One region of the Sporacetigenium mesophilum DSM 16796 genome, then DNA from elsewhere that is predicted to be linked to it. Evidence: riboswitches for the same ligand, from Rfam matches in the RefSeq annotation. Region 1 holds a riboswitch; each other region holds the start of a gene.
The links. A riboswitch is a leader RNA that binds a small molecule or an ion and turns the genes downstream of it on or off. The one in region 1 is predicted to bind S-adenosylmethionine.
Positions count from the first base shown of each region.

Region 2: it holds a riboswitch for S-adenosylmethionine, as region 1 does, so the genes downstream of both, BS62_RS01355 (Na+/H+ antiporter NhaC family protein) here and metK (methionine adenosyltransferase) in region 1, are expected to answer to the same signal.
Region 3: it holds a riboswitch for S-adenosylmethionine, as region 1 does, so the genes downstream of both, BS62_RS14695 (methionine ABC transporter ATP-binding protein) here and metK (methionine adenosyltransferase) in region 1, are expected to answer to the same signal.

Region 1 covers NZ_JCANUR010000010.1:10,618-24,825, reverse strand. Annotated here, with positions in the region: gene BS62_RS09305 (ComFC family protein) at 118-897, opposite strand; gene recD2 (SF1B family DNA helicase RecD2) at 848-3,073, opposite strand; gene metK (methionine adenosyltransferase) at 3,193-4,386, opposite strand; SAM riboswitch class I at 4,549-4,651, opposite strand; gene BS62_RS09290 (COG2426 family protein) at 4,753-5,190, opposite strand; gene yyaC (spore protease YyaC) at 5,336-5,845, shown strand; gene fabZ (3-hydroxyacyl-ACP dehydratase FabZ) at 5,906-6,340, opposite strand; gene BS62_RS09275 (rod shape-determining protein) at 6,369-7,397, opposite strand; gene spoIIID (sporulation transcriptional regulator SpoIIID) at 7,524-7,790, opposite strand; gene BS62_RS09265 (peptidoglycan DD-metalloendopeptidase family protein) at 7,890-8,570, opposite strand; gene spoIID (stage II sporulation protein D) at 8,700-9,734, opposite strand; gene murA (UDP-N-acetylglucosamine 1-carboxyvinyltransferase) at 9,803-11,056, opposite strand; gene BS62_RS09250 (YwmB family TATA-box binding protein) at 11,073-11,816, opposite strand; gene glmS (glutamine--fructose-6-phosphate transaminase (isomerizing)) at 11,930-13,756, opposite strand; gene glmM (phosphoglucosamine mutase) at 13,999-14,208, opposite strand, start outside.
Region 2 covers NZ_JCANUR010000001.1:260,841-274,979, reverse strand. Annotated here, with positions in the region: gene BS62_RS01375 (hypothetical protein) at 1-183, shown strand, start outside; gene BS62_RS01370 (hypothetical protein) at 334-792, shown strand; gene BS62_RS01365 (NifB/NifX family molybdenum-iron cluster-binding protein) at 900-1,271, opposite strand; gene BS62_RS01360 (hypothetical protein) at 1,451-1,921, shown strand; gene BS62_RS01355 (Na+/H+ antiporter NhaC family protein) at 2,042-3,373, opposite strand; SAM riboswitch class I at 3,481-3,592, opposite strand; gene BS62_RS01350 (DUF434 domain-containing protein) at 3,695-4,411, opposite strand; gene BS62_RS01345 (ATP-binding cassette domain-containing protein) at 4,561-5,262, opposite strand; gene BS62_RS01340 ((deoxy)nucleoside triphosphate pyrophosphohydrolase) at 5,430-5,816, opposite strand; gene BS62_RS01335 (hypothetical protein) at 5,872-6,234, shown strand; gene BS62_RS01330 (hypothetical protein) at 6,274-6,918, opposite strand; partial or broken gene BS62_RS01325 (heavy metal translocating P-type ATPase) at 6,936-9,413, opposite strand; gene BS62_RS01320 (hypothetical protein) at 9,606-9,776, shown strand; gene BS62_RS01315 (peptidoglycan-binding protein) at 9,991-11,061, shown strand; gene BS62_RS01310 (xanthine dehydrogenase family protein molybdopterin-binding subunit) at 11,112-13,424, opposite strand; gene BS62_RS01305 ((2Fe-2S)-binding protein) at 13,427-13,876, opposite strand; gene BS62_RS01300 (FAD binding domain-containing protein) at 13,867-14,139, opposite strand, start outside.
Region 3 covers NZ_JCANUR010000031.1:407-6,013, reverse strand. Annotated here, with positions in the region: gene BS62_RS14705 (TatD family hydrolase) at 1-700, opposite strand, end outside; gene BS62_RS14700 (patatin-like phospholipase family protein) at 715-2,217, opposite strand; SAM riboswitch class I at 2,428-2,532, shown strand; gene BS62_RS14695 (methionine ABC transporter ATP-binding protein) at 2,609-3,367, shown strand; gene BS62_RS14690 (methionine ABC transporter permease) at 3,360-4,013, shown strand; gene BS62_RS14685 (MetQ/NlpA family ABC transporter substrate-binding protein) at 4,033-4,842, shown strand; partial or broken gene BS62_RS14680 (dicarboxylate/amino acid:cation symporter) at 4,880-5,607, opposite strand, start outside.

The DNA.
Region 1 (14,208 bases):
TCATTAACTCAATTTTTAAATTAACTTACGTGGGTCCTTTTGCCTGCGACTGGCATGGACTTTCAACCACAGACCTATAACATCACTTACTTATTTTAATAGCATCTAATATTTATGTCAATATAAATTTCTTCCAGTTAATACACAACATACATATATATTATTAGCATTATTATTTTTTAGAAGTTTACTTATTTCATTTGTAGTACTTCCCGTTGTAAATATATCATCTATTAATAATATATTTTTATTATATATATCTTGAATACCTTTTTTTACTTCAAAGGCACCCCTTAATTCTTTGCTTCTTTCACTTTTACTTAGTTTAGATAAGTATTTAGTCTTATTTTTTCTATATAAACAATCGACTGCTTTTTTATCAATAAGATTCTCCAAGTTTTTGGCAATTAATTCGCATTGGTTAAATCCACGTTTTTTATATCTGCTTTTGTGAAGAGGAACATATAATATATAATCAAATTTTATATTTTCATACTCTATTTTATCTCTTATTATCTGTGCCATATGATAAGATATATATGTTTTTCTACCGTACTTCAAGTTATATATAAGTTTACTTGTAATTTCATCATATTCTATACACGATATAGCCTTATCGAAGTAAAAACTCTTATCACTACAATAGCTACATTCATCAATAGAACTTATGTTATCGTTATTCTCAATAGGCTTTCCACATTTTATACACCCATCTTTTATAAAAGAAATATTATCAAAACAGCTTTTGCATAATGAGTAAGTGTTATTTTTATCTATCGGATTATTACATAATATACACTTTATATTTTTAGGATATATATAATCCAATATTATACTTATTACATTTTTAATTTGATACCAACAGCCCTTCTCTTTTAAATCTAGATAGCTTTCCATGTAGGTTAGAATACCTATTATGTGTTTTGTTATTTTTTATCATATATTCAAGATACTTAGTCTGTCCTACTAGTATAACTAATTTCTTAGCGCGTGTTACAGCTGTATATAATAAATTTCTACTCAATAACATAGGAGGTGCCCAAGATATAGGTATTACAACTACTGGAAATTCACTTCCCTGGCTTTTGTGTATAGTAGTACAAAAGCTATGCTCTATTTCATCTAGTTCATTATAATCATAATTAACTATCTTAATTTCATCGTATATTACATATATATTTTTATTTTCCTTATCTATGTGATATATATATCCTATATCTCCATTATATATGCCTTCTCCAGTTTCACTTTTGTCTTCATTTTCCCATTTTTTATTATAGTTATTTTTTACTTGCATTACCTTGTCCCCAACCCTAAGTATTCTTCTTGTAAAGTTTTCTTCTGTCTTAAATTTTCCAGGTGGGTTTAAATATTTTTGTAATTCTATATTTAAATTTGTAACTCCTAAATCTCCTTTTCTCATAGGAGATAATATTTGTATATCTCTTATTTTATCTACCTTATAATATTCTGGTAGCCTTTTATCTACTAAGCCTATTATTTCACTTATTATATTCTCATTATCTTCTTTTTGAATAAAATAAAAATCCTTATTTTTTGAATTTAAAAATAATGGTTGTCCTTCATTTATTCTATGTGCATTTACTACTATCATACTCTCCTGAGCTTGTCTAAATATTTCTGTTAGTCTAACTATCTTTATAACATCAGAGTCTATAATATCCTTTAGAACGTTTCCAGCACCTACTGAAGGTAATTGGTCACTGTCTCCAACTAATATTACTCTAGTACCAGGTTTAATAGCCTTTAATAGACTATACATAAGATTTATATCTACCATAGATACTTCATCGACAATTATTACATCAGCTTCTATAGGGTCATCTTCACTTTTCATAAATACCATCTCTTCATCATTATTAGAATATCCCATCTCTAATAATCTGTGTATAGTTTTAGCTTCTTTATTAGATGTTTCACTCATTCTCTTAGCAGCCCTTCCTGTAGGAGCAGCTAAAATAACTTCCATATTATTATTTTCAAATATTTGTATTATTGTATTAATAGTTGTTGTTTTTCCTGTTCCAGGCCCTCCTGTTATAACCATAACTCCATTATGTATAGCCTGTTCAACAGCCATATATTGATTTTGCGCTAATTTTATATTATTTTTTTCCTCTAAATTTATTATTTCCTTATCTATACATATATCTAAGTTTTCAAATTCGAATTGAGATAACCTTATAAGTTGTTTGCATACTCCATTTTCTGATATATAATACGGTATTAAATATATAATATCTTCTGTAAGATTTTTTTCAATTTGTATTTTTTGATCTAAAGCTAATTTCAATATCCCTTCTTCTATATATCCTTTTTCTATACTTAAAAGTTGACTAGCTTCATTTATCAACAAGCTTTTAGGTAAATATGTATGCCCATTTGTAAGAGCGTGATTTAACGTATATATTATACCTTGGGCTATTCTATCTTCCGAGTATTTATCTATTCCAATTTTTGATGCTATATTATCAGCTAATTTAAATCCTATTCCTCTTACATCTTCTGCTAGTTTATATGGATTTTCATGTATTATTTGAATAGACTTAGATTTATATTTTTTATATATTTTTAAGCAATAATTAGGACTTATCCCATATTTGGATAATTGAATTATTAAATTTCTTAATTCTCTATTCTCCTCGAAACCTTTTACTATTTGATCTACTTTCTTCTCTCCTATACCTTCTACTTCTTGTAATCTTTCTGGATTATTTTGTATTATTTCTATAGTATGTATTCCAAACTTTTCTATTATCTTTTTTGCCATTTTATCCCCTATGCCTTTTATCATACCAGATGTTAAATAAGCATATATGCCATCTACTGATGAGGGAATAATTGGAATAAAATTATCTACTTCAAATTGTAAGCCATACAACTTATGACTTGTCCATTTTCCTTCTATTTCTATGCTTTCACCTATTGTCAACGTAGGCATACAACCTACTATTGTAACTTCATCGTTTTCATTTGTTAAATTTGCTATTGTATATCCATTTTCTTCGTTCTTAAATATTATATCACTTATAGTTCCCTGCAATTTTTCCATACCGATTCTCCTACCATCTTAGTGATAAGGTTATAATTTACATAATTTGTAACTATTATACAGGTATATTAACATAAAATAAAGCCCTGTATAATATACAGGGCCTTAAATAATTTATATTATTCACCTAAAGCTTCTTTTCTTAATATATCAGCTTTATCTGTTCTTTCCCATGTTAAATCTACATCAGTTCTACCAAAGTGGCCATAAGCTGCAATTTTTCTATAGATAGGTCTCTTTAAATCTAAGTCTCTTATTATTGCACCTGGTCTTAAGTCAAAATGTTTCTTAACTAATTCTACTAATTTTTCTTCACTAACTTTTCCAGTTCCAAAAGTTTCAACTAGTATAGATAGAGGTTGTGCAACACCTATAGCATAAGCTAATTCTATTTCACACTTATCAGCAAGGCCAGAAGCTACTATGTTTTTAGCAACATATCTTGCAGCATAAGCAGCAGATCTATCAACCTTTGTTGCATCTTTTCCTGAGAATGCTCCACCGCCGTGTCTAGCATATCCACCGTAAGTATCTACTATTATCTTTCTTCCTGTTAAACCAGTATCACCTTGAGGTCCACCTATAACGAATCTTCCTGTTGGGTTTATATATACTTTAGTTTCAGAATCCATTAAGTTATTTGGTACTACTTTACTTATTACGTGATCTCTTAAATCTCTTTCTATTGTTTTATTATCTACTTCTGGGCTATGTTGAGTAGATATTAAAACAGTGTGTACTCTAACTGGCTTGCCATCTTCATATTCAACAGTAACTTGAGTTTTTCCATCTGGTCTTAGATAATCTAACATTCCATTTTTTCTAACTTCTGTTAGTCTTCTAGCAAGTTTGTGAGCTAAAGATATTGGTAAAGGCATTAATTCTTCTGTTTCATTACATGCGAAACCAAACATTATACCTTGATCCCCTGCTCCTACATTTTCTAGATCTGCATCTGTATCTTCGCCTTTTTTACTTTCTAGAGCTTCGTCTACACCCATAGCTATATCAGAAGATTGCTCGTCTATAGAAGTTATTACGGCACAAGTATCAGCGTCAAATCCGTATTTAGCTCTAGTATATCCTATATCTTCTATTGTACTTCTTACTAATTTTGGTATATCAACATATGCTGAAGTAGATATTTCTCCTGCTACTAATACAAGCCCTGTAGTAACTGTAGTCTCACATGCAACTCTGGCTTGAGGATCTTTTGCTAATAATGCGTCTAATATAGAATCTGATATTTGATCGCATATTTTGTCTGGATGTCCCTCTGTAACTGATTCTGATGTAAATAAGTGTCTTGCCATTTTTTGTTCCTCCTCTTATGTATATAAATTATAGATTTATACTATCTATAGTCTCTACTATATTATTGACAATTATTACGTTTTATTTCTATGCATTGCGATTTTTTCTAATAAAAAAACCTCTTTAAAAATAAAGAGGTTAATTACATAGTTAATTAACTAACCTCATCTTCCAGAATAAAATTCTGTAGGATTTAGCACCATTTCCCAATAGGGTGGTTGCTGGGCTTCATAGGGCCTATCCCTCCGCCGCTCTTAATAAGGTAATTAAGATTTAATAAGTTTTTAGTACAAAAATTATATTACTATTTTATTTATTATATGTCAACATTTTTTTTACTATTTATCAACTTTTTATAAAATGTATTATATAATCTTTAAAGATATAGCTGATACTATTAAGCCTGAGAGCATATTTCCTAGAAATATCCCAAGTAGCGCATCTCTAATTCTCATTCTTAGTATAGATGCTATTGCCGCTGCAGTCCAAGCCCCTGTAGTAGGAAGTGGTATTCCTACAAATAATACAATACCTAATATAGTTACGTTTTTCATTTTTTCCATTCTTCTATTTATTTTATTGTCTATAAAATTTCCTAGCTTATACATCTTTTTATGTCTTTTTATCCCATGTAAAATCTGTCTGAAAGTTATAATTAATGGTATTGATATAAGTGTGGATCCTATAACACAACATATGTACACATAACCAAAATTTAGCCCCCATGATATTCCTACCGGTATAGCTCCTCTAAGCTCTATAACAGGTACAGATGACATTATCATAAGTAGTATATATTTCAAATTTTATACCTCCCTTGCTACATCCTTTATATATTTTAATTATATGATTAAGTAAACTAGTAATTGCTTAAAAATTACTAACTAGAGTGGGTATAGGTCTTTTTTCACCTATAATTTCATATATTTTAGGTAAGGGGGTGTATCGATGTATCTAGTTAAAACGAATTATAAAGAAGAGAATGTCATACAAAATCTTAGTGAAGTTTTAAAAAATATAATAAAAGAAAATACAATAATCGTTTGTATAGGAACTGATAGGGCCATAGGCGATGCTTTAGGTCCTTTAGTTGGAACTATGCTAAAAAATAGTGATTTTAAATATCCTGTGTATGGTACATTGGATAAACCTATACATGCGTTAAATATATTTGAGTCTTTAGAGTATATAAAAAATAAGTATCCAAATGGAAATTTTCTAGCTATAGATGCATGTTTAGGATCAAAAGACAATATAGGAAATATTCAAATACGAGAAGGCCCTATACTTCCTGGAAAAGGTGTTGGCAAAAAACTTCCTGAAATAGGTAACTATTCTATAGTTGGTATAGTTGATAAAATAGATGAAAACAATAAGTTTTCATTTAACAATATAAGGCTGAGCTTTGTAGTTGAACTAGCTGAGATAATTGCCTTATCAACTATACTTGCAACATAGAGGCTATTACCCCCTTAATAAAAAAGTCCCAATAATTTATTGGGACTTTTGATTTGAAATTTATTTTTGTTTTTCAACTAATGCAAACATTAATTCTCCACTACAAACTAATTCTTCACCTACATATGCACTGGCACTAGCTTTTCCAATACTTCTTCTAAATGAATTTAATTCAACTTCCATTCTCAATGTATCTCCAGGTCTTACTTCTCTTTTAAATCTAACACCGTCTATTCCTGCAAATACTCCTAATTTACCCTTATTTTCTTCCATAGACATCATTGCAACTGCTCCTACTTGTGCCATGGCCTCTACTATTAAAACTCCTGGCATTAGTGGATAACTAGGGAAGTGACCTTGGAAAAACGGTTCATTAGCTGTAACATTTTTTATACCAATAGCCTTTTTTCCTGGATCTAATTCAACTACTTTATCTACTAATAAAAACGGATATCTGTGAGGTATTAATTCCTTTATTTGATCAATATTTAGCATAATTACCCTCCCTTTTTCTTTTCGTATATTATCTATTCTTTCTAAAAGGAATAGTTCCTCCTGTTTCCAATAATTTTAATGATTTTAAAGCTTCTCCAGTACCTTTTGCAACACAAGATAGAGGATCATCAGCAATGTGTACTTTAACTCCAGTTCTTTGTTCTATAAGTTTGTCCAAGCCATATAATAAAGCTCCCCCACCTGTCATTATTATACCTCTATCGCTTATATCTGCTCCTAGCTCAGGTGGTGTTTTTTCTAGAACTGCATGAGCAGTTGTAGCTATTTGCTCAACACTTTCTTTTAATGCTTCTAGCACCTCTGTAGAGCTTATTTGTATAGTTTCAGGAAGTCCTTTAACTAAGTTTCTACCACTTACACTCATAAACTCTTCTTCTTCTCTAGGGAATGCTGTTCCTATTTTTAATTTTACTTGTTCTGCAGTTCTTTCTCCTATTAGTAAGTTATGTTGCTTTCTCATATATCTTACTATAGCCTCGTCAAATTTATCTCCACCCATTTTTATAGATTCACTTACAACTATACCTCCTAGAGATATTACAGCTATATCAGCAGTTCCTCCACCTATATCTATTACCATATTTCCATCTGGCTGTGCTATATCTACACCTGCCCCGATGGCTGCAGCTATAGGTTCTTCTATAATATATACCTCTCTAGCTCCAGCTTGTCTTGTAGCTTCTTCCACAGCCCTTTTTTCTACTTCAGTAACTCCTGATGGCACACACACCATAACTCTAGGCATGAAAAATCTTCCAAAACCTTTTTTGTCTACTACTTTGTCAACAAAATGCTTTAACATCTTTTCTGTAATATCATAATCTGATATAACCCCATCTTTTAACGGTCTTATAGCAACTATATTACCTGGAGTTCTACCTATCATTCTTCTAGCATCTTCTCCAACTGCTAATACTGAATTACTCCTTGTTTCTATGGCAACTACAGACGGTTCTGTTAAAACTATTCCTTTGCCACCAACATAAACAAGAACATTAGCTGTGCCCAGGTCTATACCTATATCAGCTCTCGCCATTAATCCCAACTCCTCATCTTCTGTTTATAATCTATATGAACTACACTTAGTTATTTACTTATAATAGCCCTACCTACAAAAATATACAAAAATCGAACTTTAGTCAAGAAAAAAATGTAGGTATTATTAACCTACATCTTTTTGATCCTTAACTTCATACTTTAATTTTGTAGCCATTCCGCCTCTTAAGTGACGTTCAGATTTATTTTTTTCTAAAACCATCTTCACTTCTTTTGCTAAGGATGGATTTATTTCCTCTAATCGCTCAGTTACATCTTTATGTATAGTGCTTTTGCTTACCCCAAAGGTTTTTGCTGTCTGTCTAACAGTTGTTTCTTTCTCTAGTATATATTTTGCAACAACTATAGCTCTTTCTTCTATATGGGATCTCAATTCTTCCCCCCCCTTACATATTTCCTTAATCATATATATGAGATTTCTAAAAAAAATAGAACAGACTTGATCAAAATTGATCAAGTCTGTTCTAAAAAGTTATTTCATTAAATTCATTGGATTTATAGATTTTCCATCTTTAAACGCTTCTAAATGAAGATGTGCTCCCTCAGCACTTTCAACTGTAGAAGTATTTCCTATTTTTCCTATAGCATCTCCTGCTTTTACAGTTTGATTAACTTTAGCATCAACATTTTTATCTAAGTTACTATAAGTTAAAACTGTTTTATTGGCAGATTCTATTTTTACAGTTGTGCCATACTTATCGTCGTTAGATACATCTATAATCTTTCCGCTTGCTATAGATTTAACAGTTGACCCAGCTTTTGCTTGTATATCTACTGCTTTATGTATTTCCCATTGGTCTAATGTTTTATTGTAACTAGGTATTTTTTCAGCATATTCTTTTGTAACTTCACCTTGAACAGGCATTGTTCTTTTTGCTACTTCTGTACTTTCCTTAGCTTTTTGCTCTTTCGCTTTTGCTAGGTTTTGATCTGAATTAGTTGTAGTTGGAACTGACTTATCTTTTTCCTTAATTAGATGTACTTCATCATCACCTTTTGCTAATTCACCATTACTATAGTTTACAAAACCATTTGTAGCTAAATCGTCTATGCTATTCTTAGTAACCCAAACGGCACCTACAGCCACTAGACATACGCATAAAAATAGAGCTAAATAAAACCCATCTCTCTCTAGTATTTTTTTGTTTTTCATACTACACCTCCATATGTATTTCTACATTTGTATTGTGTACTTTTTTTTCTATTTTTATACATTTTATAAATATTTTTCATAAAAAAATGGAAAAGTATTAATACTTTTCCATTTTATATGATATTACTCTTAATATTTATCTTCTATGTCTGCTCCAGTGTAGTAGTGTTTAAGTATCTTATAATATTCATAGCCTGCATCAGCCATTCCATCAGCTCCCCATTGGCTCATTCCAACACCATGTCCATAGCCCTTAACTAAAATATCTATATAATCACTTTTTATGCTTATATCAAAATTAGTAGAATTTAATTTAAATAGATTTCTCATATCTCTTCCACTTATTTGTTTTTCTCCTATTTTTATCTTCTCTACAGAACCGCCCTCTGTTCTCTTTAGAATTTTTATATCAGAGTTTAGTGTAGAAATAGATAAATTTATGTTATATGATTTTTTTATATGTTTTATAAATTCATTTTTAGTTATTTTTAAATTAGATATATATTTAGGTGATGATTTATCATATGGACTTGCAACAGATCTTAAATATGGCTCTTTGCTACTAAATACCTCTTCACTATTTTCTGTTTTTCCTGCTGCTGTTGAAAAGTACATTGGCAATATAGCTTTATCATTATACACTAGTATTTGTCCTCTTGTATCATTTACAGCTTTCTTAATTTTTGTCCAAGAATTTTTCATCCATTTGTCCCCATGACTTCTTTTCAATTCTTTTTCACTTAGGAATTCTTGACAATGATTGAAATCAGTACAAACATCTGCGCCCTTATGTTTAGGGTCTTTGTTTGAATTATGTTCTTTTTTGTAATATACATATGTTCTTGCTGCAACTGCTTGAGCCTTTAGAGCTTCTTCATCAAAATCTGAAGGCATTTCACCTGCAACTACACTATATAAGTATTCTTCTATATCTATAGTCTCAACTTTACCTTCTTTATGATTATAAACCTTTATTTTTGGAGATTCCTTATTTATTTTTTCATATATATTGTTTTCTACATATTCTGTATCTTCTTTAGATTTCTGGCTTTTCGTATTAATCTTAAATTCATCCTTATCATCATATACGGTTATACTCAATATTATAGGTACAGCCACCATAATTATTATTGAGTATACTAAAATTAATAAAGGGTTCTTCATATACTTTCCTCCTTAGATAGTTTCTAATCAGTAAAGTATATGAACAACCCTAATAAAATATCACATTTCTAGTCTTCTATTATTTCTATATTTCCACCTAATGCTCTAATTTTTTTATCTATATCTACATAGCCTCTTTGTATGTGATATATTTCTCCAATTGTAGTTTCACCTTCAGCTAAAAGCCCACATAATATAAGTGCAGCACCTGCTCTTAAATCCGTTGCATTTACATTAGAACCATGTAGTTGTTTTACTCCATGAACTACAGCACTTCTTCCTTCAATCTTTATATCTGCTCCCATTCTATTGAATTCAGCAACGTGCATAAATCTATTTTCGAAAACAGTTTCTATTACAACACCTGTTCCATTAGCTACAGTTAACATAGCCATAAATTGTGCCTGTACATCTGTTGGGAACCCTGGATGTGGTAATGTCTTTATATCTATTGGTCTTATAACTTCAGGCCCTATAACCCTAACGCTATTTTCCATTTCAATAACTTCACAACCAGCTTCCTTTAACTTTGCTATAACCGGCTTTAAATGCTCTAGAATTACATTTTCTATTGTTATATCTCCTTTAGTCATAGCTGCTGCAACCATATACGTAGCAGCTTCTATTCTATCTGGTATAACTGTATGCGTAGTTCCTTTTAGCTCTTTTACACCTTTTATTCTTATTGTATTAGTACCTGCACCTTTTATATTAGCTCCCATTTCATTTAAGAAATTTGCTAAGTCTACTATTTCTGGTTCTTCTGCTACATTCTCTATTATAGTTGTTCCCTCAGCTAAAGTTGCTGCCATCATTATATTTTCCGTAGCTCCAACAGAAGGGAAGTCTAAATATAATTTAGCTCCAACAAGTTTATCAGTTTTTGTTTCAACAAATCCATGTTCCATTATAACCTCAGCACCTAAAGCCTTAAATCCCTTTAGATGTAGGTCTATAGGTCTAGTACCTATTGCACAGCCTCCAGGCATAGATACCTTTGTACTATTAAATCTAGCAAGTAATGGACCCATAACTAAAAATGAAGCCCTCATCTTTCTTACTAACTCATAAGGAGCCTCACATGTATTTAAGTTAGTTGCATCTACTGTTAAAGTATTGCCATTATACTCTACCTCAGCTCCTAGATGTCTTAATAAATCAGATATAACATGTACATCTTTTAAATCTGGAACCCCTTTTATAGTTGATGTTCCTTTAGCTAACAGAGTAGCCGCTATTATAGGCAAAACTGCATTTTTTGCACCATCTATTTTAACTGAACCCTTAAGTGGGTTACTTCTTTTTACAAGTATTTTAGCCATAAATTTCATTCCTTTCTTAGTAATCTAGTCTTATCAATGGAGTCGCAACGTATATAAGTGTTTTCTGGTCATATTCGCTGTATCTCATTCCAATATTTAAATTAACTTTTTTCCCAAGGTATTGTATGTTTGTTCCATTTAACTTTTTGCTATATGCCGTTATAGACATAAAATTATCATCTTCTATTCTTTCTATCTCTTTTGCGTTTAAATTGTTTAATATATTTGTAATTATATTATTACTTATATTTAAAGTTATTTTTTTATCGTATTCTCCTATTAAACAAGTATATATATCTACTTTGTCTGAATACTTTTCTAAGCTTTTTTGAAGCTTAGCATAATTGCCCACTATATTTTTATATACTTTATTTTCATTTATGTCAACTATTATATAAGATTCTCCTTTATTTTCTTTGGGATTATTTTCTATAATAACTGACATATTCATATTATCTTTAGCCGATTGAGCATAAATTTGATTTAGTCCTTCTTCTGTAATTTGACCCCACTTAACACTATCCTCACTAAATCCCAATTCTTGATTTAATTTTATGGCTATATCTTTCATCTCTTGTAAATTTAAATTTTTATCTATATTTATCGATGCCTTCATATTGTAATATTTAAATTTTGAATTACTCTTTTCAAATGTACTTATTAAATTATCATATCCGTAATTTTCACTATTGCCTGCATAAGAATTTATTATTCCGAAAAATAATATTAACACAATAGATATACTAAAAAGCTTTTTCATGAAAATACCCCCTTAAAAATCAATAATTATATTTTAATTATTGACACTTTTAAGGAGGTTATACATTATTTTATATTATATAAACTTAATATTATTGTTGCTTATTAAAAATATTATTCAACTGTTACTGATTTTGCTAAATTTCTAGGTTTATCTACATCACAGCCTCTTATAACTGACACATGATAAGATAACAGCTGAAGAGGTATAACAGTTAATATACTAGATAATATATCATCTACTTTTGGTATATATATTACTTTGTCCGCAGCATTTTCTACTTCTTTATTTCCTTCTTGAGCAATTGCTATTACATAAGCTCCTCTAGCTTTAACTTCCTGCATGTTTGAAACCATTTTTTCAAATAAATTTTCTTGACTAGCTATTGCTATAACTGGAGTATTTTTTTCTATTAAGGCTATTGTTCCATGTTTTAATTCTCCAGCTGCAAATGCTTCTGCATGTATATAAGATATTTCTTTTATTTTTAGAGCACCTTCCATAGCTATATTATAATCAAGACCTCTTCCTAAATAAAAGGCACTATTAGCTTCTTTTATAGACTCTGCTACTTCTTTTAGATACTCATCTAACTTTAACACCTCATCTACTTTTGAAGGCATATCTTTTAGTTTATTTATCATATCTCTATAGAATTCTTTTGTAATAGTTCCTTTCTTTATAGCGAAATCTAAAGCTATCATGTATAAAGAAACTAATTGTGTTGTATATGCTTTTGTAGATGCAACTGATATTTCTGGTCCTGCCCAAGTATAGAATACATCATGTGATTCCCTAGCTATAGAAGACCCAACAACGTTAGTCACAGCTAATATTCTAGCACCTTTATCTTTAGCTTCTCTTAGCGCTGCTAAAGTATCTGCAGTTTCTCCAGATTGGCTAACAACTATCACTAAAGTGTTTTCATCTACAAATGCATCTCTATATCTAAATTCTGATGCTATATCAGTTATAACTGGTATCTTAGCAAATTTTTCTATTGCATATTTCCCAACTAAACCTGCATGGAAAGCTGTACCACATGCAATTATATAAACCTTATTTATTTTATCTAAATCTTCTTTTGACATTTTTATATCATCTAATTTTATATTTTCGTTTTCATCTAATCTTCTTATTAATGTTTCTTTTACTCCACTTGGTTGTTCATATATTTCTTTTAACATAAAATGAGGATATCCACCCTTTGATGCTGCTTCAACATCCCAAGTTACTTTAAATACATCTTTATTAACTTCTTCTCTATTTTCATTGTATACTTTTACATTCTCTTTAGTTAAATGAACAACTTCTCCATTTTCTAAGAAGTATACATTTCTAGTATATTTTAATATCGCTGGTATATCAGATGCTATAAAGTTCTCATTTTCTCCAAGTCCAACTACTAATGGGCTATCCTTTCTAACCGCTATAAGTTCATCTGGATTGTCCTTACAAATAACACCTAATGCATAAGCCCCTCTTAGTTTATCTAGCGCCTTATATACAGCCTCTAATAAGTTTCCTTCATAATATTTATCCACTAAGTGAGCTACAACCTCTGTATCTGTTTGTGATTTAAATATTACTCCTTGAGCCATTAATTCTTCTTTTAACTCCATATAGTTTTCTATTATACCATTGTGAACTACAGATATTGTTCCAGCCATATTTGAATGCGGATGTGAGTTAACATCTGAAGGTGCACCGTGAGTTGCCCATCTAGTATGACCTATGCCTAAACAACCCTTAATAGGATTTTGTATTAGGTCATCTGCTAATACAGCTAATCTTCCTTTAAATTTTCTAACTTCTAATTCTTCATTTCTATTTATTGATACTCCAGCTGAGTCATATCCTCTATACTCAAGCTTAGAAAGCCCTTCTATAAGAACTTCTGTAGCCTCTCTAAATCCTACATATCCAACTATTCCACACATATCAATTTTTCCTCCTCAAAATATAATTATTATATAATAAAAGAGAAAAGGTCAGTTTACCCAACTTCATTTGTCCATACAATCACTTGTATTATTTGTGAAGTCTTTATCGGTGGTAAAACACCGCAGAGCATCCGCCGATTACTCGATTAACTCTGTCCTCGTCAACTTAAAATAATATATTTTAAGTCCTGGCGCTTATATGTGAATACACACCTATAGTGTATTCACTATTATTATCATTAAGATAATTTACTGTGTATAAGATTAGCTAAATTTGTAGCTAATTCTCTTAATTGACCTTCCTCTTTACCCTCTAACATTACTCTTACTAATGGTTCTGTTCCTGATGGTCTTATCAATACTCTTCCTTCACCAGATAATAAAGACTCTATTCTTTCTATTTCAGCCTTTATTTCAGGATCATCCATATACTTATCTTTATTTTCACT
Region 2 (14,139 bases), on a different contig from region 1:
TTATTGTCTATAACTCTAGTTGGAATGGCTCTTTTATCTTCTTCTAATTCTGCATTTGCAGCAAATAAGATATCTGAAATGGCTACTACAAAAGGTGGTCAACATGTGGCTGAATGTGCTCAAAAAATGGATACAGGTATATCTGAATGTTTACAAATGCTTGAATGCAAAGATGGAATGTAAATATATAAGTATATTTTAACTAATTACAATACAAAAAAGGAACTATTTCTTTTAATGAAATAGTTCCTCTTTTTGTATATAAATTTTACTAATATAAAATTTATATACTGCTAAAACTATATATAAATCTTAAAGAGAAGGTGAATTTTTATGATTTCTAAAAATAAATATATGTATTTTGCCTTAGTTATTTTAATAATTATGATTACAATAAGCTTTAACTATAAAAATATATATTCAGTAGAGAGTCCTGACGAACAAGAATACAAAGGATATGTAGTTCAATTTATTACTGATTTAAACAAACTCAGAAATCAGTACCCTGTGGTATTTAAGCCTGATATAAAGTATTTATCAGATAATACAATTGCCATACAAAAAAGATTAGAATATCTAAAAACATTTAATTTTTCTGATGATAAAGTACCTGAAAAATACAGAGAAACTCATAATAAGTTAAAAGAAACACTGGCAATATATGAAGATGCTTTTAACAGTATACTCTTGGCAACAGCTAGTGGAGATACTAAATTAATCAGTGAAAACCTTGAAAAATTACGTACTGCAGATAAAGCAATGATTGAAATTGAAAATGTTTTTTTGAGATAAGAGCATTGAAAATTAATTCAATGCTCTTGCTAATATATAATATGAATTGTATAGGCTATATAAAAGGCCCCTAGTTAGCTATTAACTGGGACCTTTCATTTTATTTATTAATGATGGTGATGATGATCTCCATGATGTTCTCCATTATGGTTACATACAATGTCTTTTGATTCTAATGTTCCATTTATAAATTCATTTAAAATACTTTTATATTCTCCAGAAGCTCCTTTTATTACTTCTATTCCTGCATTATCAAGGGCATCTAAAGCCCCTTGTCCTATTCCTCCCACTATTGCTACTTTAACATTATTACTTATTAGCATTTTGGCTAATGCTCCATGTTGATGTGTAAATTCTGCAGTTGAAACCTCTTTTATTTCTTTAATTTCTTTATTATCTATAGTAGCAATAATAAAGCTTGTACTTCTTCCAAAATGTTGATTAACCCTAGTTTCGTTATTTGGTATAGCGACTATCATAAGTGTTACCTCCTAAAGTTATATTTTAGATATATAATTTTATTTATAATATACTTCCAATCATTAAATTTGTAAAAATAGTAATATACAAATATTAAACTTACCAAAATAGTACTTATATATTTATGTTTTGGAGATACTAAATTATATAAATATTTTATAAGGTAAAGGTGTTGAAAATGAATAAAAAATTTATATATTCTATTATTGTAATAGCATTAGTATATTCCTTTGGATTTATGTATCAAAATACAAAGTCTACAACCACATTTAATTTAGTTAACCAAGAAGTAGATTATAAACAATTTGCACAAAACTGGTTAAAGGAACACCAAAGGATTGTTGATGAATGTCCTATAGAGCCTGTAGGTCAAAATGTAGATAATATTCAAAGAGAATATGTTAAATTAAAAGAAGTTCGAAAAGTTTTAGAATCTTATATATATGATGAAACCCTAGTTCCAAAGGAATATAAAGAACTTCATACCAAATTACAAGATTCTGTTATCAATTGTCTGTATGGAGTTGACCAATTAATGGATGGTTTACTACATTCAGATAGTAAACTAATTAAATCAGGCAAAGACGCACTACTTGAATCATATACAAAAATAGCTGAAGTTAGAAAAGAATTAGAAAAAGTAGATTAAGCAGACAGAATAATATCTGTTAGTTTATTTTTAAAATATACCCTTGAATATAGCATTATAAACATTTATATAAAAATTAAAGTGCAAAGATTTCTCTTTGCACTTTAAAATAACTTATGTTTAATTATTCACTACCTTTGCTTTTATACTTATTTCTTTCTTATCTTTTAAATTTGGATAGCCAAATACTATTGCAAGTATTCCAAAAACTCCCATAAGTGCAGGGTAATGTAAGTATTGTAGTATTGCAATAGGTGATATAGACGCTAAGCCCGCTGCTGCTAAAACTTGTGCTCCATGAGGGATAATTCCTTGCCAGCAAGAAGAGAATATATCTAATATACTTGCTGATCTTTTTGGATCTATATCATATTGATCTGCTATATCTTTTGCCAAAGGCCCTGCCATTACAATAGAAATAGTATTGTTAGCAGTACATAGGTCTATTATACTTACAAGAGCAGCAATTCCAAACTCTGCTCCTTTTTTACTTTTAATTCTACTAGTTATAAAATAAAGTAAAAAGTCAATTCCACCATTAAACTTGATAAGCTCTACAATTCCTCCTACAACCATAGCTATTAAAGCTAGATCTTCCATTCCCATCATACCTTGTGAAGCCGCACTTAAAAAACCATAAAAATCAAACGATTTAGAAGCTATTCCAACAATACCTGCAAATATAACTCCACCACCAAGTAATACTAACACATTTACTCCAACTAAAGCTGCAACTAGTACTGCTAAGTAAGGTAATACCTTAACTATATCATAAGAATAATTCCCGCCTACAATTCCGTTATATCCCGATGTCATAACTGTAAGAATAACAGCAGTAATTATAGCTGCTGGAAGAACTATTATAAAGTTAACTCTAAACTTATCTTTCATTTCACATCCTTGAGTTCTTGCTGCCGCAATTGTTGTATCAGAAATCATCGATAGGTTATCACCAAACATGCCTCCACCGACAACTGCACCTAGTACTAGAGCTAATGGTATACCAGTCTTCTCTGCAATACCAATTCCAATAGGGGCTAGAGCAACTATTGTACCCATAGATGTTCCCATTGATAAAGATATAAAACATGCTATAGCAAATAATCCTGATATCAAAAGATTAGGAGGTAATACTGATAAACTTAAATTTACTGTTGAATCTACTCCACCCATTTCTTTTGCTACGTTTCCAAATGCACCTGCTAATATAAATATAATACACATAAGTATTATATTTGACTCACCTGCACCTTTACAAAATATGTCTATTTTCTTTGCGATACTTACTTTTTTATTTAATAAAAGAGCAGATGCTGCAGATATTAAAAATGCTACAAGTACAGGCATTTTATAAAAATCCTTTGCTATAATTCCTGTTCCAATAAATAAAAGTAAAAATATTCCTAACGGTAATAACGCTAATGGATTGCCTTTTTTGATGCTATTTTTCATTCTGACGTTCCTCCTTGATGACCTATCATTTTTCATACTAAAAAAGGCCTTCTCTAGATGAATAGAGAAGACCTTAAAGTTGCACACATAATGAGACTGCAGTCTTCTTCTCATCTTTCAGAACAAATTGTTCTGCTGGAATTGGCACCTTTTCAAACATATTGTTTGATGGTTGCCGAGACTTCGTAGGGCCATTCCCTCAGTCTCTCTGGATAAGAAGTTCAATATTTAATTTTCGCGATAGATTTATAATATATTAATATCAATATGTTGTCAACAATATATTATATGACTTTTTAAAATAATATTTTAATTTATATATTATTCTTGAAAATTTATAATCCAGGAATTATCTATATAATTTTCAACAATTTCACTTGATAAATTAAACCAACTCTTGCACTCATCAAGTATTATAGAATCTCCAGTTACAACTCTTTCCATTTTAGAAAGTATAGGGTCGGCATTTGGAACTAGTTCCACCTCAACTGGAATTTTCCATTCATATGAGTGTTCTAATATCTTACTTTTTAACCTTCCTGAGTTTGATACGGGTGCATCGAGAAAAAATTTAATCTCAGGAACTTTAAATTTGTTGAAGGTTTTGCCAATAAGTTTTAATGCTTCATCAGTTTTATCTATAATCCTATAAGTTCCTCTTAAACCTGCTAGATCCCTTAAAACCCCATCATTTCCCCTTATAAGTAAACTTTCAGAAAGCGCCACTTCGAGAGTTATTATCAAGTTAAATCCATCTATGTATAAACAACCATCTTTATAAGAATCAAGTGAAAGTATAGTTGATTTTCTTTTTTCATACTGAAGTTTGGATGATGTTGCCCTTTTCAGTGCAGTTCTCTGTCTTGCAGTAAATTGGTAATGTCCACCTACTAAGTCTATTATTGAGCTCATTTTGTAACCTCTATCTAATAGCCACCCAACTTCTTGCTGTGCAATCTTAAGTTTTTCAATAGATTCTTTACAAAACCATTTGTAATCCTCTGCATCAAAGCCTCTTCTTATTGTTTTTTGTGACAATCTTATTTCACCTCACATTTTCTAATTACCTTTATTTTTTCACTTATTAGTAACTATATATACAACTTTTTATAGGATTTATTATTGAATATGAAAAAGGAAGCTAGTACTAGCTTCCTTTATAAAATGTTATATTTTTAACAGTTAAGTTATATATTATATTCTTCTTTAGATGTCAATTTCTCATAGTTATCTAATATATTCTGTTTATTTCCTGTCATAACTATTTTCCCATTATGTATATAACTAACCGTATCAGCTATTTTATATACATCATCAGTTTTATCCGATAATAGTAGTGCGCAGCATTCTTCCTCTTTTACAACTAGTTTTATCCTTTGTAATATATGATTTTTAACTAATGGATTAATATCCGATGGTATTTTATCTAATATTAAAAGTTTAGGATGATGGCTTATAGATAATATCAGTTGAAATTTGACTAGATTTACCCTCGATAGATTTTCTATCTTCTTAGATAAATCGAAATCAAACTCATCTATTAAAGCTGAAAATAAAATATCATCCCAATTTTCATAGGACTTTTTTATATCTTTATAAAAATCAATGCACTTTATATCTTTACATATAGATAAATTTTCTGAAATATATCCTATGTATTGTTTAATCTGTTCATTATTCTTTTTTTGATTTATACCATCTATATAAATCTTTCCTGAATTATATTTTACTAGTCCTAGTATTGACTCTATAATTTTACTTTTTCCAGATCCCTTTGGACCCAAAAGCGATAGAATCTGCCCCTTATTTATAGTTAAATTTATATTTTCAATATTAAATTTACTACCTACAATAGATAAACCCTCGATGTCTAATATACAATGACTCAATTTTATACTACCCCCTATTGAACTTCATTTTAATTAGATTACATACTATTTTACACTGTATATCTATTATCTCCTTTTGGCCTTGATATTTCAAGTATTTATGAAAATTCAATCCAAAAAATACTATTTCTAAATAATAAAAAATATTATTTAAAAATAGTATTTTACTAATTTTCATTCATTAATTTAAATGCAAAATATTTATCTGCAGGAGTTAATTCATAATTTGTCAATTCATCTTTACTTACCCATTTATATTCATCATGGTCAGTTAGAGTTATATCTCCATTTATTACTATACATTTGAACCCTATAAGTTTTATTGATTTATCTTGTTGGTCTGAAATTGTTTCTCCAAAATATTTTAATATTTGTATATCTATACCCATTTCTTCTTTTAATTCTCTTATTGCTGTGTCTTCATAAGCTTCTCCTTTTTCTACTTTACCCCCTGGAAATTCCCAAAGGCCTCCATATTTTAGAGATACCTTACGTTTTGCTATTAGTATTTTATTTTCATTATTTATAATTATAGCAGCTACGACTTCTATCATATTTAGTCTCCTTTTATCACATAGGTTATTATTATAATATGAACAATAAACTATATTGCCACAAAAGTCCTTTTTTTATACATTTCACCTTTTTATCTTATATATATTTTATAGAACTTTCATAAGTTACTATGGGGTTCAAACAATTAAAATTACTGCTGATTATTATGGATATACTCCTAACTTAGTATATATTAAAAAGGATATACTAACTAGATTTATCATAGATGGAAAACAATTATCAGGATGTAATAATTCAATAATTATTCCTTCATTAAATATAGAAAAAGAGCTACAAGAAGGTGAAAATATAATAGAATTTACTCCTAATAATGTTACAAGTATAGATTATAGTTGTTGGATGGGTATTATTGGTGGTAGTATCGAAGTTATAGATGATTTACCTAGTTTAAAATAATTTGAATAAAAAATTCGCGACACTCAGGTCGCGAATTTTTTATTTTACTATATCAAATGGTTTTAATAACTTGTAATCCTCTCCTACTTTAGCATATGCCCATCCGTCTATTTTATTAGGATCTACTCCTGCTTTTATAAAAAGCTCTGGATTTAAAACAAATACTATATCTTTATCGTTTTTGTCCATATGGTATGCCCACTCAAATTTGTTTCCATTGTCTAAGTCTAAACCATAGTGATCTAGTTCATGATGATATCCAAGTATATCTCTATGGTTATCTATTATATAATTTAGTGTATCTACAGGCTTTTTATCATTACTTTCAAATTTTGTATCTCCTATATTTGAATCAATACTTATAGTTTTCTCTTTGTCATTGTATATATATGACTTAGGAAGTTTTGATACATCTAATCCACCATCTATAAATGGTTTACCGTCCATTTCTATAGCAAAATCTACATTGTCACTAAAGTCTTTACTTATATTAAACTTTGTTTTGTCAGGGGCTTCTATTACCCATCTATTGTCTTTATCATTTGAGTATACATTATTTTTATCTACCATTATATCAAAGGACTGTGCTCCATATTTAGCTACTACATCAGTTGATTTACAACCAACTAGTCCTATAGCCAAAGTTAATATAGATACACCTAATGCTAGTTTCTTAATTTTCATATTCTCACCTCAAATTCCTATTTATATGGCTTGAAACTTCTAAGTCTTAAGGCATTAGTTAAAACTGAAACTGAACTTAATGCCATTGCAGCTGCTGCAAATATTGGATTTAATTGTGGTCCTCCAAATATATGAAGTACCCCTGCTGCTATAGGTATACCTATAACATTGTATCCAAATGCCCAGAATAGATTTTGCTTTATATTTCTTATTGTACTTTTACTTAGTTTGATGGCTGTCGGAACATCCATTAAATCACTTCTCATAAGAACTATGTCAGCTGATTCCATTGCAACATCAGTACCAGAACCTATTGCTATACCAATGTCAGCTTGTGCAAGTGCTGGCGCATCGTTTATTCCATCTCCAACCATGGCTACTTTCTTACCTTCTGATTGAAGCTTTTTAACTTCATTTGCCTTATCTTGTGGAAGAACTTCTGCAAGTACTCTATCTATTCCAACTTGTTTTGCTATTGCATTTGCGGTCTTTTTATTATCTCCTGTTATCATAGCAACTTCTATGCCCATTTCATGTAGTTTTTGTATAGCTTTGGCACTACTTTCTTTCACAACATCTGCAACCGCTATTATACCTGCTAGTCTGTTGTCTACTGCTATATACATAGGAGTCTTACCTTCTTCAGCCAATCTGTCTGAATCACTTTCTAAATCTTCTAATGATATACCTCTATCTAACATTAATTTTCTATTTCCTAATAATATTACACTATTTTCTATTTCAACTTCTATACCATGACCTGGTATCGCTTTAAATTTATCTACCTTAAGAATTGGTAAATTTTCTTTTTCTCCAGCTCTAACTATTGCCTCACCAAGTGGATGTTCTGATCCTTTTTCTGCGCTTGCTGCAATTTTTAATAAAGTGTTTTTGTCTACAACATCAGTTACTACTATATCTGTAACCTCAGGTTTTCCTTCAGTTATAGTACCTGTTTTATCAAATACTATAGTGTTTATTTTATGAGCACTTTCAAGTGCTTCTCCACCTTTAATTAAAACACCATATTCTGCACCTTTACCTGTACCAACCATTATTGCTGTTGGAGTTGCAAGGCCTAGTGCACAAGGACAAGCTATAACCAATACTGCTATAAATATTGTAAGTGAAAATACTAAAGTTTCTCCGCTAAAATACCAAGCTATACCTGATAAAGCAGCTATCCCAAATACTATAGGAACAAAATAACCTGATACTATATCTGCCATTTGAGCTATAGGTGCTTTTGATCCTTGGGCATCTTCAACAAGTTTTATAATTTGCGAAAGTGCTGTATCGCTTCCTACTTTTGTAGCTCTAAATTTTATAGATCCATTTTTATTTATACTTGCACCTATTACCTTATCACCTGAATTTTTTTCAACAGGTATACTTTCTCCCGTTAACATTGATTCATCTACTGATGTGTGACCTTCTATAACTTCACCATCAACAGGTATCTTAGTACCTGGTTTTACTAGTATTATATCTCCTACTTCAACTTCTTCTATAGGTATTTCTATTTCTTTGTCATCTTTTATTATTATTGCTGTTTTAGGTGCTAGACCCATAAGTTTCTTTATAGCTTCACTTGTTCTTCCCTTTGAAACTGCCTCAAGTGATTTTCCAAGTAATATTAAAGTTATTATTATACCTGCTGTTTCAAAATACATATTATCAACAGCTATAAATTCTCCAATAGATATTCTATATACTGAGTATAAGCTATATATTACAGCTGCTGAAGTACCCATCGCCACTAACGAGTCCATATTAGGACTTTTATTCAATATTCCTTTTGTTCCACTTGTATAAAACTTATTTCCCGCTATAATTATAGGGATTGTTAAAAATATCTGTGTTAATGCGAAATTCATTGGATACATCATTGGCTCTATAATAGTAGGTACTGGAAATTCTGGAAATGGTGGCTTTAACATAGGACCCATAGCTATATAAAATAAAGGTATTGCAAATATAGCCGATATTATAAACTTAGTCCATAGAGTTTTTATTTCTTTTTCTTTTCTTAATTTATCTTCATCTACAGAACTTTTGTTTTCTATTTCTAATGGTTTATATCCAGCTTTTTCTATTGCCATTTTTATTTCTGAAATCCTTACTTTACCTGGGTTATAGCCTATAGATGCTTTTTCTGTTGCCATATTAACAGATACATTTTCTATACCATCTAGTTTTTTTACTACTCTTTCTACAGCCTTAGCACAAGCTGCACATGTCATACCGCCAATAGGGATTATAACTTCTTTGGCTTTAACTTCTTCTAAAACTCCGTATCCTGCCTTTTCTATTGCACTTTTTATAGCTTCATAAGTAGTTTTTGTACTATCATATTTTATATTTAATTTCTCAGTAGCTGCATTAACATTCGCTTCTACTGTTCCTTCTAGTTTTCTTACTGCCCTCTCGACAGCTTTAGCACAAGCTGCTCAGGTCATTCCCGTTACATTTATTGTTTGTTCTTTTATATTCATAATCAACCCTCCTATATATTTATAATATACCCTTATAGGGTATATGTAAACTATTTTTTTACATTAAAAGAATATTACTATATTATGTGTTTTTTATGAAGAAAAAGTATAGTAACAATTTTTTATTTATCTTCATATTATAACTTAGAAGGTTAGCAAATCTTCAAAAACTTACATCTATGGAGGTATATTATGGCAAACTTTTTTAGTGAATTCGATGGTTGGTGGATAATAGTATTATTCTTTTTATTCTTAGTATTCCAAGATACTTTGGATGAAATATGTTTATCTGATTGGATACCATTCTTAATATTAATATTAATATTACTATGTGTTGATGACGATTCCTTCAATCACTGTTAATATCGTAAAAAAGCCAGTATTTTTATACTGGCTTTTTCCATTGATTTGCTATTTATCAATAACCTGGAAAAATATACATACTCTTATATTATTGAAAGTTTTTTCTTCAAATGTTACAATATGGTTACAGAGGGGTTACAAAAACCAACAATTTTCTTGGTTTATTTTTTTTGCCTATTTACATAACCGTTCAAATACAGGAGGAGAATTTTTTATGAAAATATCTAGAAAAACTTTTTACATATTAGCACTGTCGAGCATGATAACTTTTTCTAATGTAAGCATGGCATCGGCACATGATTTCAAGTTAAATTTATATAAGTATGGAATGAGCCATAGTGATGTAAATGTTATTCAAAACAAATTAAAAGAAAATGGATACTTAAATATCTCTAAAACAACTAATTACTATGGTAGTGCAACTAAAAGTTCTATAATAAAATTCCAAAAGGCATCAGGACTTAGCGCTGATGGAATAGCTGGGAAGAATACGTTAGGTAAGCTATTTGTAAGTTCGACTCAAACTAATTCAGCACCTGTAACTGAAGTGACTACTACTACTGATTTAAATATACAAAAACAAACTAAGGCAAACCTGAATATGAGATCTGGCGCTACTACAAGCTCTAGTGTAATACTTACTATACCTAAGGGAAGTAAAGTAGATGTAATGTCTCAAAGCGGAAATTGGTCTTATGTAGAATATAACGGAAAGAAAGGACATGTTTCTAACTCTTACTTAATATCAGTAACTGAAGGTACTAGTCCTGCAAATAACGACGCTCCAAATAGAGGAACTAATGTATCTAGAGAAAGTGTAACTGCCATTGATTGGTCAATTGCTCAAAATGAAGTTCCAAGGGGAGCAACTTTCGTTGTAGAAGATTACAAAACAGGAATAACTTTTAATATGAAAAGAACCTATGGAACAAACCATGCTGATATTGAATCTTTGACAAAAGAAGATACTCAAAAAATAAAACAGGTATGGGGTAGCTTTAGTTGGACAAGAAGACCAGTTATTGTACATATAGATAATAAGCAGATCATAGCATCTATGAGCGCTATGCCTCATGCAGGTAGAGATGACAAGCCAGCTAATGTAACTGTAAGCAATAGAAGTAATGGCTATGGATCAGGATTAAATCTTGATACTGTAAAAGGAAATGGAATGGATGGTCACGTTGACTTACATTTCCTAAATTCACGTACGCACGGAACTAAGGTAAAAGACACTGCACATCAAAACAATATAAAAGAATTGATGAAGATATTTTCTCGTTAATTTACATACCTAATGTATAAAAAATTGCCACTAAATTTAGTGGCAATTTTTTATATTACATAAATAGCTTCAGTTGGCTCTTTAAAGCTTTCTAGATTATTCATAGCCATAAGTATCTTTTCAGGTGTTATTGGTAAGGTATTTATATTAACTCCTACTGCATTATAAACAGCATGTGCTATAGCTGGTGGTGGAGTATTTACAACAATTTCTCCTATGGACTTGGCACCAAATGGGCCTGTTGGTTCAAAACTCTCTTCAAAATCCACTATTATATTTCCAACATCTTTTCTACAAGGTATTTTATATTGCATAAAAGTGTCGCTATCTAACTTACCTTTATAATTAAACTTAATATCTTCATACATAGCCATTCCTATACCTTGAACTATCCCTCCTTCTGCTTGTATTCTCGCTAAGTTTTTGTTTATAACTGTTCCACAGTCTATTACAGCAACATAATCTATTAGTTCTATTTTCCCAGTTTCCTTGTCAAGTTCAATTTCAACAAATCCTGCAATAAATGGAGGTGGTGAAACAGGACTTCCATGGGTTGCATTTCCAACTAGCTGCGAATTTTGTGGTCCTACAATAGATGTTATTGCAATTTCTTTAGTTGATATACTATTTTCATTGTTTATATCTATTACTAAACCTTCACTAAAATCAACTTTATTATTAGATAATTCTAATAGATTTGCTCCAGCTTCTACAATTTTCTCCTTTAATTCTTCACACGCCTTTACTACTGCCATTCCTGTAACATAAGTAGTACTTGAAGCATATGAACCTGGATCGTATGGTGATATATCTGTATCAGCTGCAACAACTGTTATATTATCCATTGTTGTTTCTAAAACTTCACATGCCATTTGAGCAAGAATTGTATCACTTCCTGTGCCCATATCTGTAGAACCTATAAGTAATGTATATGTTCCATCATCATTTAATCTTATTTGTGCTGAAGCTGTGTCTATTCCAGCTATACCTGACCCTTGCATAGTAATAGCCATTCCCACTGATTTAACTTTGTTTGGAGCTACTTCTCTACTAGGATATTTATTGTCCCATCCTATAAGTTCTTTTCCTCTTTTTATACATTTATCTAATGTAGAACTATTTATATTTTTATTATAAGCAACAGAAGTTTCACCTTCTTTTATAAGGTTCTTTTCTCTTAATTTTATAGGATCAATACCTAATTTTGATGCTAACTTATTAACTGCTGATTCTACCGCAAAACATCCTTGTGTTGCTCCATATCCTCTAAATGCTCCCGATGGTGTTTTGTTAGTATAAACAACGTGACCCATAAATTTATAGGCATTTAATTTATTGTATAATGGAAGAGTTTTTTCTCCAACCAATCCAAATGTTGTAGATGCATGTTCCCCATATGCCCCAGTATCAGATAAAGCATACATATCCACTGCTTTTATATTACCTTCCTTATCTGAACCAATTTTAACTTTTATTTTCATAGGGTGCCTACTTGTGGTAGAACTAAAAGTTTCTTTTCTAGTATATATAAGCTTTGCAGGCTTGCCAGTTTTTAGTGTAACAATAGCTGTAAATATTTCAACACAGGCAGTCTGTTTTCCTCCAAACCCCCCACCAATTCTAGGTTTTATAACCCTTATTTTACTTGCAGGTATATCAAGAGCACGAGATAAGTGCCTTCTAACGTGAAAAGGTATTTGAGTAGAACTTACTACAACCAATCTTCCCATATGATCTAGATAATTGTAAGCTCTGTAGGTCTCCATCATACAATGAGCTTGAGCTTGAGTTTCATAAGTTTCTTCAATTACTACATCACATTTATTTATTTCTTCTTCTATATTTCCCTTTTCGCTTTTATGAGTAGATACTATATTTTTTTCTTTATCCATACCTATATCAAAGTTACAATGTAAGTCTTCACTATGAATTATTGTTTTATGTCCTATAGCTGTATCTGAGTCTAGTACAGGTTCATAAATTTCATAATTCACTTTAATCATATTCATAGCTTTAGTTGCTATTTTTTCATCTATAGCTGCGATTATTGCAACTTCATCTCCTACATATCTAACTATTTCATCTAATATTAATCTGTCATAGGGTGATGGTTCTGGATAACTTTGTCCAGCCAATGTAAATCTAGTATTAGGAACATCTTTATATGTAAGTATACATTCAACACCTTCAAGTTTTTCCGCCCTTGAAGTATCTATAGATTTTATTTTTGCAAATGCATGAGGACTTCTTAAAATTTTTACAACTAATGCATCTGTACTAGACAAATCATCTGTATATACCGGCTTTCCTGTAGCTATAGCCATTCCATCTATTTTAGATATACTCTTACCAACTATATTCATAACTACTCTACCCCCAGATATTTTTTCACTGCTCTTAGTTGTCCCATATATCCTGTACATCTACATAGATTCCCATTTAAATAGTGAATTATATCTTCTTCATTAGGATTTATAAGTTCATTTTTCATCGCAAGTACAGTCATTATAAATCCTGGACTACAAAATCCACATTGCTCTGCTCCTTCTTTTACTAAAACATCTGCAAATTCTGAAGCCTCATTTTGTAACCCTTCTATAGTAGTTATTTCTTTTTTATCAGCTCTTATGGCAAGTGTAGCACAAGATAATGTCGGTTTTTTATCTATCCATACAGTACAAAGTCCACAACAACCTGTATCACACCCTCTTTTAACACTTAAGTTACCTTCTTTTCTGAGTACATCTACTAGGTAATCATCACCATTAACTTCTAATTTAATATTTTTTTTATTTAATATTAATTCTATTTGCATTGTAGCACCTCCACAATGGCTCTTTTTATAAGGGCTTTAGATATAACCTTGCGATAATTTTCACTTGCTCTCATATTACTTCCAAAGGTTAATTCTTCACATGCTATTTGAGCTGTTTCTTCTATTGTTTCATCACTTATTTCTTCACTTGAAATAAACTCACATGCATTAATTGCAACACTAGCTCTTCTTGGTCGAGCCCCTAAAACTATTTTCCAATTACTATCTATTTTAGAAACAGATACATTTAATATTGCATAATC
Region 3 (5,607 bases), on a different contig from region 1:
TTTTCAATTCATTTTCATCTATGTTTTTTACTTTGGAAATGTCATTATAGACATTTTTTATATAACTAGGCATTGCGTATTTTCCATTAACCCACTCCAATGCTGTAGGACCATCGGTTTCTGCAAGTAGCTTATCTATAGGTATATATTTAACTATTTCTTGAGTTAAATTTGAATATGGGATATCTACACTTACAGTAAAATAACATCCCATATTTATGAGCTTCTTTAAGTAACTTATATCCCCGCTATACCAGTGAATTATAGTATTATTCCCTACATCGTATTTTTTTAGTAAATTTAAAACTTTTTCTTCTGCACCTTTTGTATGTACATTTATAACCTTATCATACTCTTTTGCCTTTTTTAAAAAATACTCAAACACCTTTATTTGATTAGGATAAGTATCTTTATCCTCAACCCAGTGAAAATCAAGGCCTATTTCCCCTATAATCGGAGTTTCTATAATATACTCATCTAGTTTTTCTAAAGAATTAACGTAGTTATTTGCATTGTTTGGATGTATTCCAAAGGTTGGTATTATTAAATTACTTTTCTTAGATATTTCTTTATTTTTTATATAACTTTGTATATCCATCGAACAAGCTAAAGTCAATATATTGTTTTTGTTTATACAATCTACAGCCTCTGTAATTTTATCTTCATAAAGTTCTAAATGATTGTGAGCATCTATATACATAAATCCCCCTTATTTTATAATATGTAAGGGTCGTATATACTTCCTTTCCCTATACATCTTTCAAATTTTTTTATATAAATAGCAGGTCTAATACCGTCTAATTCATGATAGTCTTTTCTGCTTATTCTTGCATTATCTTTTACTATTCTTTGTTTTTTGTAACATTCTGATTTTATCTTATCATATGTTGGCATTTTTTCATAAGCAAAATCTCTAAGCCAATAAGATTTTCCATGTATTGTATAAGGTAAGTTTTTTTTCTTCAAAAATTCTACAACTTCTTTCATGGAAAGTATAAATACCTTATCATTTCTTGAAATTCTTTTCATAGATTCATCATATCCTATTAAACACTTATTTATGTCAGGTTCATAAGGAGCATCTCCATATAAATATTGATTGTCTACAGGTATTATAAAACTTTTTTCTGTATCTGTGAAATCTCTTAAAAACATATATTCGTTGTTTAAAAATTCCCTAATAGAGCTATTTTTCCAATTTGCATAACCTCCAAATTCTTTGTATTCTACAATGTTTGTAGACAATAAAAGCAACCTATCATCATCTTTGTTAATTACTTGCCATAGTATATCTTCATAGTGGTATCTTCCAAATTTCATATAATCTCCCATCATAATTTCTACTTTGTTTTTTGTATTAATTATAGATGAATTAGTATTTATTTTAGATTTATTTTTTTCTTTAATTAAGCTTGGAAGATAATCATTTATTTCTCTTATTGTATCTACATATCCATGGTTTAATCTCCATATAGCCCCATTAGATGTAAAGTCGAACTCTCCTGGAACACATGGTATTGATATTGGTATATGAAGATTTATTTTATTTTCACCATTTAAATTGTGTTTTGGTCTTATAGTTATTATGTTTACATTTGGATACTTATTTTTTAGATTTTCTATATATTTTATCTCACCCTTTGTAGGTTCGTGATTTAAACTTACTGATATTATTAAATCACATCCTGCTTCACAAAGAGGTTTTAAAGTTAAATTATCAGTTTTATATCCATCACTATATTTTTTGCCGTCTATTACTACCTCTTCAAAAACATCAGGTATAGCAGAAGAAGCTAACAATATATCTATTATTTCTTCTGGACTAAGGTTGTTTTTATTTATTTTGAAGTACTTAGCTTTATTTTGTTCTACTTCTGTACAACCTACAAAAAAATCTATATCTGACTTTGATATTTTGAGTAAATTTATATTTTTTCTTATAAACTTTACAGTATTATCTCTTTTAGGTGCCATTTTTTTATTTAAAATCTTTATTATATCTACATAGCCTATTTGTTCAAATGATATAGATTTCCAAGCTTCTTTTGTTCTATGAAGATTTCCATCTAGAAAAAATGCTGCTGTTATTGCACCTATTGATGTGCCCGATACTGCAGATATTTTTTTGTCTAATCCTAAGTCATACAAAGCTCTCCATACTCCAATATGGAATGCCCCTTTTGCTCCTCCACCTGCCAAAGCTAATCCTATTTTCATATATATCCCCTTTTTATTTTTTATTTATATTATTTACAAAAAGTGTTCATAAAATTTCAAAATCTATAATATATTAAACATAACAAATAACTTCATAATAATATTTGTAATTTAATTAACATTTATTTTTTTCAAAAAGTTGTTGACATTTATTTTCTACTTGCATATAATACAAATATGCAAAACAACAAATTATAAAATTAAATATCATTCTTATCCAGAGTGGCAGAGGGACTGGCCCTATGACGCCCAGCAACCTGCGTTTAACAAACGTGTGGTGCTAATTCCAGCGGTATAATTACCGAAAGATAAGGTTCCTAGAAAACTTTTACCTCTTTCGGTGTATCCGAAAGAGGTTTTTTGATTTTTAAAATAAAAAGGAGTGGTAAAATTGATTGAAATTGTAAATCTAAGTAAAGTTTATGAAAGTAACAAAAGTAAAGTTAATGCATTAAAAGATATTAATCTAAAGATAAGTAAAGGGGAAATATTCGGGATAATAGGACTTAGCGGAGCTGGCAAGTCTACTCTAATTAGAACTATCAATAGACTTGAAGAGCCAACTAGTGGAAGTATACTCATAGAAGGAGAAAATATTATTAAATACAACATTAAAGAATTGAGAAAATCTAGAAAAGAAATAGGGATGATTTTTCAACATTTTAACTTATTAAAATCAGCCAATGTATTTGAAAATATTGCTTATCCTCTTAGAATTTGTGGTTATAAAAAAGATTATATTGAAAAGAGAGTATATGAATTACTTCAATTAGTTGATTTAACTGATAAGGTCAATGCTTATCCATCACAACTAAGCGGTGGTCAAAAACAAAGAGTTGCAATTGCTAGAGCTTTAGCTAACAATCCAAAAATACTTTTATGTGATGAAGCGACTTCAGCCCTTGATCCTAAAACAACTAAATCTATATTGTCTTTACTTAAGGACCTTCAACAAAAATTAGATCTTACAGTTATTTTAATAACTCATCAAATGGAAGTTGTAAATCAAATATGTGATAAAGTTGCTGTAATAGAAAAAGGTTCTATAGTTGATGTAGGTCCTGTTAATATAATTATGAGTAATAACAGACTTTGGTCTGATGAGAATACCAATAATGAATTGCAGTTGGAGGTGGCATGTTATGCATAACCTATTTGAACTACTTACACCTTCAATAATACAAACAATTTACATGGTTTTGGTTTCTACATTGGCAGCATTAATAATTGGTTTTCCTATGGGAATTTTACTTATATTAACTGAAGAAAATGGACTTATAGAAAATAAATTTATATATAGAATTCTTGATTATATAGTCAATATAAGCAGATCTATTCCATTTATAATACTTATGATATTAGTATTTCCACTATCTAGACTTGTAGTTGGAACTACTATAGGAACAACAGCAAGTATTGTTCCTTTATCAATTGCAGCTGCACCTTTTGTTGCAAGACTTATAGAAGGCTCTTTAAAAGAGGTAGATAAGGGAATTATTGAAGCTGCAATAGCAATGGGGTCTACTCCAATGCAAATAGTAACTAGAATATTAATACCTGAAGCTTTGCCTTCATTAGTATCTAATATAACAATAACTTTAATCAATTTAATAGGGTATTCAGCTATGGCTGGTGCTATTGGTGGAGGTGGTCTTGGAGATTTAGCTATAAGATATGGGTTTTATAGATTCCAAACAGATATAATGTTAGCATCTGTAGTGGTTATTGTTTTACTTGTACAAAGTATTCAATACTCAGGAAACAAAACAGTACAAATATTAAATAAAAATAGATAAATATAGGGGGTAATTAAAAATGAATTTTAAAAAATTATTATCAGTAGGATTAACAGTTGGCGTGGTTTCTTTAGGGTTAATAGGATGTACTTCAACTAAAGAAGAAAATGTTTTAAAAGTAGGGGCTACACCAGTTCCTCATTCTGAAATACTTGAAATTGTTAAGGATGATTTAGAAAAAGAAGGTATTAAACTTGAGGTAGTTGAATTTACAGACTACATAACACCTAACACTGCTTTAAATGATGGAGAAATAGATGCCAACTTCTTCCAACATGTTCCTTACATGGAGAGTTTTGAAAAAGAAAACAATATAGACTTATCTTCAGCTGGAAGTGTACACGTTGAACCTATAGGACTTTATTCTAACAGTGTTAAATCTGCTGATAAATTAAAAGATAAGGCTGTTATAGCTATACCAAATGATCCAACTAACGGTGGAAGAGCTCTTTTATTATTACAAGATAAGGGACTTATAAAATTAAAAGCTGATGCAGGCCTTGAAGCTACAGAAAAGGATATAGTTGAAAATAAAAAGAACTTCACATTTAAACCAATGGAAGCAGCTCAACTTCCTAGAGTTTTAGGTGATGTTGATGCAGCTATTATAAACTCTAACTATGCAATTGAAGCAGGACTAAATCCAACTACAGACTCATTATTAATAGAAGGAATCGAATCTCCATATGCTAACGTTGTATCTGTTAAAGCTGGAAACGAAAATGATGCAAAGGTAAAAGCATTAATAAATGCACTTCAATCTGATGAAGTTAAAAAATTTATAGAAGATAAATACAACGGCGGTGTTGTACCTGCTTTTGAAAACTAACAATAAAAAGGATGCATCTAAGATGCATCCTTTTTGATTAATTTATACTAGCAACAGTTTCTTTCTCACTATAGTATTTTTCTAAATCAAGTTCCTTTTCACCTTTAGCTACTACTAACGTACATGCACAGTCACCCATTACATTTATAGTAGTTCTACACATATCTAATATTCTATCTATACCCATGATAAGTCCTATACCTTCTACTGGAAGTCCAACAGAAGTTAATACCATAGATAAAGTTATCATACCAACTCCAGGAACACCTGCAGTACCTACAGAAGCTAGTGTTGCTGTTAATATTATAGTCATCATATCTTGCATTCCTAAGTCTATACCATATACTTGAGATATAAATATAGCAGCTGCCCCTTGCATTATAGCAGTACCATCCATATTTATAGTAGCACCAAGAGGAAGTGTAAATGCACCTATGTTTTTACTTACACCCATTTTTTCCATTTCTTCCATAGTTACAGGTAATGAAGCATTACTTGATGATGTTGAAAATGTAACTGCAGCAATTTTACCAAACTTTTTGTAAAAAGGTGCAGCTTTTAATCCAGTTAATAATTTTAATAAACCTGTATAAGTTATTGTACCTTGAAGGAATAATGCAAATAATACTACAAACATATACTTCCCAAGTGCAAACATCGCATCTATTCCAACAGTTGCAAATGTATTAGTAACTAATGCAAATACTCCATATGGAGCAACTAACATTATAAGTTCTACCATTTTCATACATATTTCATTAGCTG